2 regions of the Dolichospermum circinale AWQC131C genome follow, and region 2 is predicted to be linked to the other one. Evidence: predicted binding sites of a transcription regulator. Region 2 holds the regulator's gene; the other holds the start of a gene.
The links. Region 2 encodes NtcA, which controls nitrogen genes in cyanobacteria. Its sites were predicted from a motif close to TNTGTANNNNNNNNTACANA; they were not measured.
Positions count from the first base shown of each region.

Region 1: gifA (glutamine synthetase inactivation factor IF7A) is a predicted target of NtcA. The motif match lies at 2,376-2,395, and genes of this name have one in related genera.

Region 1 covers NZ_KE384657.1:98,045-102,044, reverse strand. The annotation lists gene apcB (allophycocyanin subunit beta) at 1-252, opposite strand, end outside; gene glnA (type I glutamate--ammonia ligase) at 623-2,038, shown strand; gene gifA (glutamine synthetase inactivation factor IF7A) at 2,103-2,303, opposite strand; gene ACIR131C_RS0120545 (zinc-dependent dehydrogenase) at 2,533-3,579, opposite strand; gene ACIR131C_RS23705 (hypothetical protein) at 3,636-4,000, opposite strand, start outside.
Region 2 covers NZ_KE384603.1:28,234-34,782, forward strand. The annotation lists gene ACIR131C_RS0108280 (DUF3146 family protein) at 1-261, shown strand, start outside; gene ACIR131C_RS0108285 (pre-16S rRNA-processing nuclease YqgF) at 266-685, opposite strand; gene ACIR131C_RS0108290 (DUF3084 domain-containing protein) at 883-2,331, opposite strand; gene ntcA (global nitrogen regulator NtcA) at 2,704-3,375, opposite strand; gene fabI (enoyl-ACP reductase FabI) at 3,750-4,526, shown strand; gene hisB (imidazoleglycerol-phosphate dehydratase HisB) at 4,661-5,272, shown strand; gene ACIR131C_RS0108310 (ABC transporter ATP-binding protein) at 5,338-6,321, shown strand.

The sequences.
Region 1 (4,000 bases), on a different contig from region 2:
CCGTAAACAAGCCGCAAAACGACGAGTTGTATAAGCATTACCACCGGGACGAATTAATTCTGGTAACTGTTCAAATAACTTTGCACCAGCTTGTTTAACAATTGCGGCTGCATTAGCATTAATTGCTGCTGCGGCTTGTATTCTGGCTGTTCCACTCTCAAAGTAAGATTTGAGACTATCAATGGCGTTCCGGTCAAAATAACGACCGGTTACGTCATAATTCTTAATTAAAGTTGTAACGGCATCGCGCATTTTTTTCTCCCAATTGTCAACTATTTATGGTTTGATATTAAATTGGCTGCAATTACGCACCAATAGAATTTTGTGCCAATTCGCATAAAATAGACTTTGGCACAAAACTATTCATCTACTACTTAAGGATTTTATGCCAAAGTTGACCCTTGATGATAAAGTTTATAGTTTTGTACAAATTACGAAAGAAAGGTTAACATAACCTGTAATCCAGACAATCTGTAACTAACATGACAAAATCATGTCAAGTTAACTATTTACGATATTTCAGGTGGTGTGTGACAACTTGGTTGAGCGTAACAGGGTGAGAACGTCTTATGATGGTTTGGGTTTATATTAGGTAATTGCCTACAGAAGGAGTAAAGTAACAATGGCAACCCCAAAAGAAATCTTGAAGAAGATTCAAGACGAAAAAATTCAGATGATTGATCTGAAATTCATTGATACACTGGGAACTTGGCAGCATTTGACCATGTACCAAGACCAAATTGATGAAAGTTCATTCTCTGACGGTGTTCCCTTCGACGGTTCTAGTATTCGGGGTTGGAAGGGTATCGAAGAATCTGACATGACAATGGTACTCGATCCCAACACTGCTTGGATCGATCCCTTCATGAAAGAACCAACTCTAAGTATCATTTGTAGTATTAAAGAACCTCGTACAGGTCAGTGGTATAACCGTTGTCCCCGCGTTATTGCCCAAAAAGCCATAGACTACTTAGCTTCTACTGGACTTGGTGATACAGCTTTCTTTGGTCCTGAAGCTGAATTTTTCATTTTTGATGATGTCCGCTACGACCAAACCACTAACTCAGGTTACTATTATGTAGATTCTGTAGAAGGTCGTTGGAATACTGGTAGAGAAGAAAAGCCTAACCTGGGTTATAAAACCCGCGTTAAGGAAGGTTACTTCCCCGTACCTCCCACAGACAGCTTTCAAGATATGCGGACGGAAATGCTGTTGATCATGAAAGATTGTGGTGTACCTATTGAAAAACAACACCATGAGGTAGCCACCGGTGGTCAGTGCGAACTTGGTTTCCGTTTTGGTAAGTTAATTGAAGCTGCTGACTGGTTAATGACTTACAAATATGTCATTAAGAACGTTGCTAGAAAATATGGCAAAACTGTCACCTTCATGCCTAAACCCATTTTTGGTGATAATGGTTCTGGTATGCACTGTCACCAGTCTATCTGGAAAAATGGTCAACCTCTTTTTGCGGGTGACAAGTACGCTGGTATGAGTGAAATGGGACTTTACTACATTGGTGGTATTCTCAAACACGCTCCAGCGTTGTTGGCAATCACTAACCCCACAACAAACTCTTACAAGCGTCTTGTACCTGGTTATGAAGCACCTGTAAACTTGGCTTACTCCCAAGGTAATCGTTCTGCTTCGGTCCGCATTCCTCTTTCTGGAGATAACCCCAAAGCCAAGCGCTTAGAATTTCGTTGTCCAGACGCTACTTCTAACCCTTACTTGGCTTTTGCGGCTATGCTTTGTGCTGGTATTGACGGTATCAAAAACAAAATTCATCCGGGTGAACCCTTAGATAAAAATATCTATGAACTTTCCCCAGAAGAATTATCTAAGATTCCTTCCACTCCCGGTTCTTTAGAATTGGCTTTGGAAGCTTTGGAAAATGATCACGCTTTCTTAACTGAAACTGGTGTTTTCTCTGAAGATTTCATTGAGAACTGGATTGATTACAAAATTGCTAATGAAGTTAAGCAAATGCAATTGCGTCCACATCCTTATGAATTCTTCTTGTATTACGATTGCTAATTACAACAATTACTAACGTACAACTAATTTTTTAGCCACCCTCTGGGGTGGCTTTCTTTTTCTCTTAACTCATAGTCGCTTGGCTGCGTCCATAAAGGGTCTGGGTAGCCGCATCCATCTTACCTTGAATGGGATTCCAATAGTGAGACATTTCTTCGTGCAAACCAAGTTCCTGTGCAGCACGCATCAGCATGGACTGTTGACGGTTTTTAGCTTGCTGATGTTGACGTACCATCAATTGACGAGCTTTTTCTTGAATAGACATGACACTACCTCCCTGTATTTATTTACTAAGAAATAATTTCCTACTTCCTGCAATTTGATGATAACACAAAAATCTGTAGTGTAAACTACAAAATCTTAAATAAATATGATTATATTTCTTCTATGCTGCTTGTACTCTACATGAGAACATAAAAGTCTGTAGCGTAACCTACAAAATTGAGAAATGATATAAAAATTCATAAATGCTTTCCCCCTCTCCCCTGGTTGTCTTAGGGATAGATTAAGATTTTATAAGTTTCTGCTGTCGGGGCGATCGCTTGGTCTACGGCTTGTGGTAGATCTTGTAGGGGATAGCGATCGCTAATTAAAGCTTTAACATCAATGCGGCGATTAAAGACAATATCCGCAGCTAGACTTTGTAAACGGTAGGACGAGCTATAACTACCCATTAGATCTATTTCTCGACGATAGAGGATATTAGGATTAATGGGAATGGTCAATTCATCGGGAAATTCCGCAAAAAATAGGATTTTTCCACCTTTGCGAGTACAGTCCAAAGCTTGAAAAAACGCTTTATCGCTAGGAACTGCTAATAAAGTGACATCAACCCCCATACCCCCAGTCAAAGCTTGAACTTTGGCGGGTAAATCAGGATCACGGGCATCAAAAGCTGCTTGTGCGCCTACTGCCAGGGCTTTTTCAATTCTAGAAGGTAAGAGGTCTGTAGCGATCGCTTTAGCCCCAAAGAACTTCACCAACATCATAAACATTAAGCCAATAGGACCTGCACCTGTTACCAGTACAGTTTGACCTGGTGCAATTTGGGCTTTTTTAACAGCTTTTAAACAGCAATTAGTAGGTTCAACAAAACTAGCTTCTTCAAAACTGATATGATCAGGAATGGGAATTAAGCCACCATTTTCCACAATGTGGGCTGGAACTTTCACATACTCAGCAAAACCGCCGCCACTGGGGTTAAAACCCGCGCTAGTGGAGATATTTTTATAAACATCGCACATGGAAAAATTATCATTTAAGCAATAGGCGCAACGCATACATGGTATATGGTGCATCACCGCTACCCGTTGTCCTACCTGCCACCCTTGCACCTGAGAACCAACAGCCGCAATAGTTCCAGCAGTTTCATGTCCAAATATGCGTGGCGGTTCATACAAAGGATAGCGAATCTTTTTAATATCTGACTGACACAAACCCACAACCCGCACCTGGACTAGAACTTCACCTGCTTCTAGGGTGGGAACTGGGACTTCTTCGTAGGATAGGCGATTTACGCCTCTAAATACTTGTGCTTTCACGTTGGTTTTTTATGATTCAACGTTACTAGATTTAACATCTTGTGGTTAAAGTTAGGTTATGGAGTTTGAGACTTTTGTATTTCAGCTTCTTGTAATTGCTGCTCTAAGCTTTTTTCAAATCTTTGGAATACTTCAACATCTGCTGATGAAAGATATCCTCCGATTTCCCCATTCTCAAATCTGAGAATCTCACCACGGTTGTCTTTAGCAGTAATTGTTAAAATTTCCCCTTTTTGCCAAAGACTATATCGCTTACCTTCATAGTACCGCCCACCATCTGGTGCTACTTTACCTAGTTTATCTAATGTTTTTTTGGCAATTTGCATAATTACGTCACCATAGAATTGGCAGCGAATAGTATGAGTAAATTTTGGTACTCTATTCTTTCTGTTTAAATTAGTTGTTTCTAACTTGTCAATAA
Region 2 (6,549 bases):
AGTGCAAAACGTCTGCCAGAAACTACCGCCCATGTTAGAATTATTCGCCAATCTTGGCAACAGGGCTTTCTTGAAGGTGAAGTCAGCGCTGGTAATTTTCAATGGCATTTCCAGTGGCATTTTCGTCGGGGGGAACTTTCTGTAAAGCCTTCCCAAGGTCGTGCTTTAATTAAAGAACCTCTAGGACGGTTTTTAGAACAACAAGATTATCAATTAGAACCTGGGGGAGATTATGCTTTCACAATTCGGGCTGAACTTTAAATTATTAGTTAGTTAGTCGGTTTAAGTATCTTTCAATCAGAAGGACTGCCACAATATCATCTATTGCCCTGGGAGGTTGACGCATTCCTTTGGGTAATAGTTTAATTATACCCTGGGGTGGATACATCTGCCAATAGCGATCGCGTGCTTCTAAGGTAGAATAACGTTCATCAACTAAAATAATATTTGTCGGTTTACTTAATTCTTGATTAAGTTGCTGTTTCCACTTTTTAGCTGTTGTTTGATCTCCCATCACTATTAACGATACAGGAAATTTTTGTAATTGTACTTCAATATTAGCGATCGCCTCTTCTGCTAATATCACTTGATGATAATACAGTTGTCTATCTAATCCCATTACCGCAATACCACATTTATCACGACCAGGATCAAATCCTAAAACTACAGGTTGTATGTTAGTCATTGGATACATTATTTTTAATTCTTTGTTATTATCATTTGTTATTGTAAGTCAATCATTTGTTATTGTAAGTCAATCATTTGTTATTGTAAGTTAATCATTTATTATTGTAAGTCAATCATTTGTTATTGTAAATTAATTTAGTAATTGTGTCAATTTCTGCTTTGTTATTAGTTTATGTTAAATTGATTTTTGATTGTTCACGTAGTGAAAAGAATTTGTCCATTTAATAAAGCCACTAATTTTATTCTTAATGGACCAATAGTATAAGTATCCTCTGCGGCTACGGCTTTAACTTCTATCTCTTGCTCTGTTTGCTGTAATTGAGTAACAAAGCGAATAAAAGTCCCTTCTACTTCTACAGCTTCAACAATTCCCGCATTTCGAGCGCGAAATTGAGAAGCAGAAACTAGTAAATCTAGACGTTGACGCAGTTGGTCAGATGTCATATTAATTAAATCGGCTGTAGTTGTAGCCAGTACCTCACCTGATGAAAACACTAGTTGATTTCGGGCTGCATCTGCAAAAAATTCGATTTGCTTTTCACCTCTAACGTAATTACCTGCTGAAAAGATTCGTACTACATATTCTCGACCATCTTTAATTTGTGCAATTAATTGATCAACTTGATTTTTAGTAACACGCAGTATTTCTGTATTTGTAGATTTAGCGCCAGGTTCAGTTAATTGAATATTGGCATTGCGGTTAGCTTCTTGTAAAATTTGGATAATTGCCTGAGTTGCCATAATAGGTTTATCAACAGTAATTAACCCTGCCACTATCACTTGACCCCTAACTAAACCTAATTTACCCAACCGGAGATCACGGTAAGACTGATAATATTTTTCTAATCTAGCTACTTCTTGTTCTAAAAATTTTTGTTGTTTTTCCAATTCTTGTAAACGAGATTCTCTTGTCAGAATAATTTCTTCTCGTTGTTTAATTTGTAGATTGCGGTTTTGAATCAGCTTATCTAATTTAGTAATTTTGCGATCGCGTTTTTCAATAGCCGTCTTTGCCTCATCAATAGCTTGCTTACTTTGAGCATACAATCTTTCCCGTTCTGACTTTAATTCTTGCACTGCACTTTGTAATGTCAGACGCTGATTGTAAAGAGTTTGTAATTCAGTTTTAGCTTGTTGATATTGAACCACAATTCCACCGAGACGAGATTGAGTTTCATAAAGTCGTACTTGAGTTTTAGCCTGTTGGTTAAGAGTACGATTCAATTGAGATTGTGTAGCTTTTTGTTTAGTATTTGCCGCTCGCAAATATTTATTGATAGTTTGTAATTCTTGTTGTACCTGACTTCGTTCTTGTCTGCTTTGATTTAACTCACGTTCTACCTGACCTTTTTGAGTTTCTGCGGTTTTTAGTTGTTCCCGCTTTTGTCCCAAATCCCTTTGAATATCCTCCAACTCAAATAAACCCTTTCGTAATCCTTCATCAGCAGCAAATAGAATTGCTAAAGTGGTGGCAGAAATCAGACCACCCGTAAAAATAGTCACAATTACAGCCGTTTTTTTGGGACGCAAATTGAAGAGTGAGAGACGTGCCTTACCAACCCGTGTGCCGATGCGATCGCCCACGGTGGCAATTACGCCTCCCAGGATAAGAATTGCTACAATTAGGATGTAACCAGTGGTCATTGTTAGCTAGTGAAATACTGACCAATCTAGCCTACTACGTTCAACCATTGTCTGTGGATAAATAATCAATTTGTGGGGGTAATTTTGGAATTGGTTGCCCCTAATATCTGAAAATCCGTACCAATTCCATTACCTGACCAAAAAATCTTAGATTTTAGATTTTAGATTTTAGATTGGGAATTTTCGGTACAAGTAGGGGTCAACGGCCGTTGCCCCCTACAATTTCAGTTGCCCCCTACAATTTCAGGGCAGAACTAATCCAATGTTTCACCAATCTAAAATCCTCAAGCTCCACACTTTAGGGTAGAGTCAATCCAAAATCGTCAATCCAAAATCCAAAATTTATTGACCTGACCCCATAAATTATAAATTTTAAGTAAATTGCTTACTTAAAGCGACAGGTTTATGCACAGTAATCTTCTTTTTATGAATGGAAATCATTTTTTTCTCGCGTAAATCTCCCAAAAGTCTAGTCACAGTAACGCGAGTCGAACCAATTGCTTCAGCGATCGCCTGATGTGATAACTTCAGATCAATGGTAATACCATCAGCAGAAGGAACGCCAAAATCACGGCAAAGAATCAGTAAAAAACTAATTAACCGTGAACCCATGTCCCGGTGAGCCAGAGTTTCAATCATCATCTCCGTCTGGAGAATCCGCGAAGACAGCCCTCGCAGCATTAACATTGATAATTCTGGATTTTCCTTGAGTGACTGCTCCACTTGTTCAATTGGCGCTGAAAGCAATTCTACAGTGGTAAATGCCACTGCATGATAGAATCGATCAGACTTATTCCCCGTCAATAGAGACAGCACGCCAAAAACGCTATTTTCCCTCAGCAGAGCCACCGTTATTTCTTCTCCTGCCTCATACACCCTCGACAGTTTCACCGCACCCTTGAGAAGAAAATAAACTCGTTCAGCAGGATCTCCCGGAAAAAAGATCGTCTTATTGCGTTCAAACGTCTCGACAACCGGGGGAAAAGCCCCGGTGGCCATCTGACGAAAAACATTTGCTAGGGCTTTGTCTTGTGTCACGATCATCTCCCTTCCCCTACCCAATGCCAGAAAAACAAAAACTAATTACCTAAGAATACACCTGAAAAATCAATAAAGCACCGTTATTTTTTTTGTTTTTCCTATACCCAAATTCATATTTTCTAGTTCTTCGTTGATTATGATACATGATTTTGGTTCAGGTTAGCTAGTAATTATTGATAAGTAGTTCTGCTAGTTATCGTCTCCGGTTTTTGCCCCAAAGCTGGGAATTTTCTTGAGAAAATTTACAAATATGGTGATGATTTGCCAGGTACTTACTGCCTACTCTTTGCCAATTTTGGAAAATTTCTAGCCGCACAAAGTTAAACTAGGGTCAGATTCTAGTATGCTCCTAATGATGAATTATATTAGCAAAGTTTATGCTGAATCTGTCTGGAAAAAATGCCCTAGTTACAGGTATTGCCAATAACCGTTCTATCGCTTGGGGAATTGCCCAGCAACTGCACAAAGCGGGGGCTAATTTAGGTATTACCTATTTGCCTGATGACAAGGGTAAAATGGAAAAAAAAGTGGCTGAATTGGTAGAACCGCTCAACCCTAGTTTGTTTCTGCCCTGCAATGTCGAAAATGACGAGCAAATTCAATCTACTTTTGCAACTATCCGGCAAGAATGGGGAAAATTAGATATTCTAGTCCATTGTTTGGCTTTTGCCAAAAAGGAAGATTTGACCGGCGGTTTTAGCCAAACTTCCCGTTCTGGTTTCAATACGGCTTTAGAAGTTAGCACTTATTCTCTTGTACAGTTGAGCGGCGCTGCTAAACCTTTGATGACTGAAGGCGGAAGTATTATTACTCTTACATATTTGGGAGCAGTTAGAGCAATTCCTAATTATAATGTTATGGGTGTGGCTAAAGCAGGTCTAGAAGCCAGTGTTCGTTATTTAGCAGCCGAATTTGGTCCTGAAAATATTCGTGTTAATGGCATTTCGGCAGGTCCTATTCGCACCTTAGCATCCTCCGCAGTCGGTGGTATTCTAGATATGATTCATCACGTTGAGGAAGTAGCCCCGCTCCGTCGCACTGTCACTCAATTGGAAGTAGGTAATACAGCCGCTTTTTTGTGTAGTGATTTGGCAAGCGGTATTACTGGACAAATCCTGTATGTAGATGCAGGATATGAAATTATGGGAATGTAAGAACAGGCAACGAGCAGGGGCAGGGATAATATTTATTGCCCCTATTACCCATTACCTATTACCTATTACCTATTACCCATTACCCATTACCTATTACCTATTACCTATTACCTATTGCAACTGACAACCGACAAATGACAACTGACAACAAACAAACACCTCGTATAGCCTCACTTCACCGTACTACTGGTGAAACTAATATTTATGTGACTATCAACCTTGATGGCACAGGTATATGTAAAGTATCTACAGGTATTCCCTTTTTAGATCATATGCTCCATCAAATCGCCTCCCATGGGTTATTTGACCTCGATATTCAAGCTCAAGGTGATTGGGAAATTGATGATCATCACACTAATGAAGATGTGGGAATTACTCTAGGACAAGCCTTATTTCAAGCTTTGGGAAATAAAAAAGGAATTGTCCGTTTTGGTAATTTTACTGCTCCTTTAGATGAAGCCTTGGTACAAGTATCCTTAGATTTCTCCGGTAGACCTCATCTCAGTTATGGTTTAGTAATTCCTACTCAACGGGTGGGGACCTATGATACACAATTGGTGCGGGAGTTTTTTGTGGCCTTGGTAAATCATAGCCAAATGACCTTACATATTCGTCAATTAGATGGTATTAATTCCCATCATATTATTGAAGCTGCTTTTAAAGCCTTTGCTAGAGCTATGCGAGTAGCAGCGGAAATTGATCCACGTCGAGCAGAAACCATTCCTAGTTCCAAAGGTGTATTATAAAAATTCCCGACAGCGGTTAATATGTAGATAGTTCTCAATAGTCAGTAGTTGATAATTTCACGTCCATGAATTCTGTTGCAGACAACTCCAATGCTCGACAAAATCCCCTAGAGAAACAACCTGTAGTTCTGACTTGTGAATTACGAAAGGTATATCGCACGGGATTTTGGCTCAATCAAAAAGTTGTATCCCTCAAAAGCTGTTCTTTACAAGTGTATCCTGGAGAGACCTTTGGCTTGCTCGGTCCCAATGGTGCTGGTAAAACCACTTTGTTAAAATTGTTGTTGGGAATTATCCGCCCCACATCTGGAAGGGGATTATTATTAGGTCAACCCATAGGTGATGTTAAAGTTAAACAACATATTGGCTACCTCCCGGAAAATCCCTATTTATACGACTACCTCAGTGGTTGGGAATTTTTAGAGTTAGCAGCGGGTTTATTTCAAATTCCCCAAAAATTACAACGTCAACGTATTCCCCAATTACTGGAATTAGTCGGTTTATCCCAAGCTGATGCTCGTAAAAAGCAAATGCGGCGTTATTCTAAAGGTATGCTTCAGCGTGTGGGGATGGCACAAGCTTTAATTAATGATCCTGATTTGGTTTTCTTAGATGAACCTATGTCTGGACTTGATCCCCTGGGACGTTATCAAATGCGAGAAATTATTCTTTTTTTGAAAGCATCTGGTAAAACCATATTTTTTAATAGTCATTTGTTGAATGAAGTGGAAAAAATTTGCGACCGTGTGGCTATTCTTGCTCAAGGAGAATTAATCTGTTCCGGTTCTCTCAATCAACTTTTGGGTGAAAATAACACATATCATATTCAAGGCCAAGGAGGAGATAGAGAAATCTTGAAAAAATGGATAGCTAGTTTAGAATTTGGTGTGGATGGTTTTTGGCAAGGTACACTCGAAAAAGATGATGACGATTTTCTATCTAGTTTGGGTTTAATGGGAGGAAAAATCATCAGCATGAACCTATCACGTCAATCTCTAGAAGAGTTTTTCATTCAGCAAATTCAAAGCCGAAATCATGGACTTAATTGATTTAATCAGATTATCAACTATTGTAAATAAATTAGTGATTAAGATCACTAACATTGGCAAATATTCATGGATAAATCAACCCTAAGTCGTAATTTTATTTTTCACAAGACTGCTATATTAACAAGTTAATCTGTTGTAACACGGTAGATTTAAGGATGCTTTAAAAGTCTAAATTCATATTTATATTTATATTTATATTTGTATTTGTCGAAGACTTTTAAAATATCA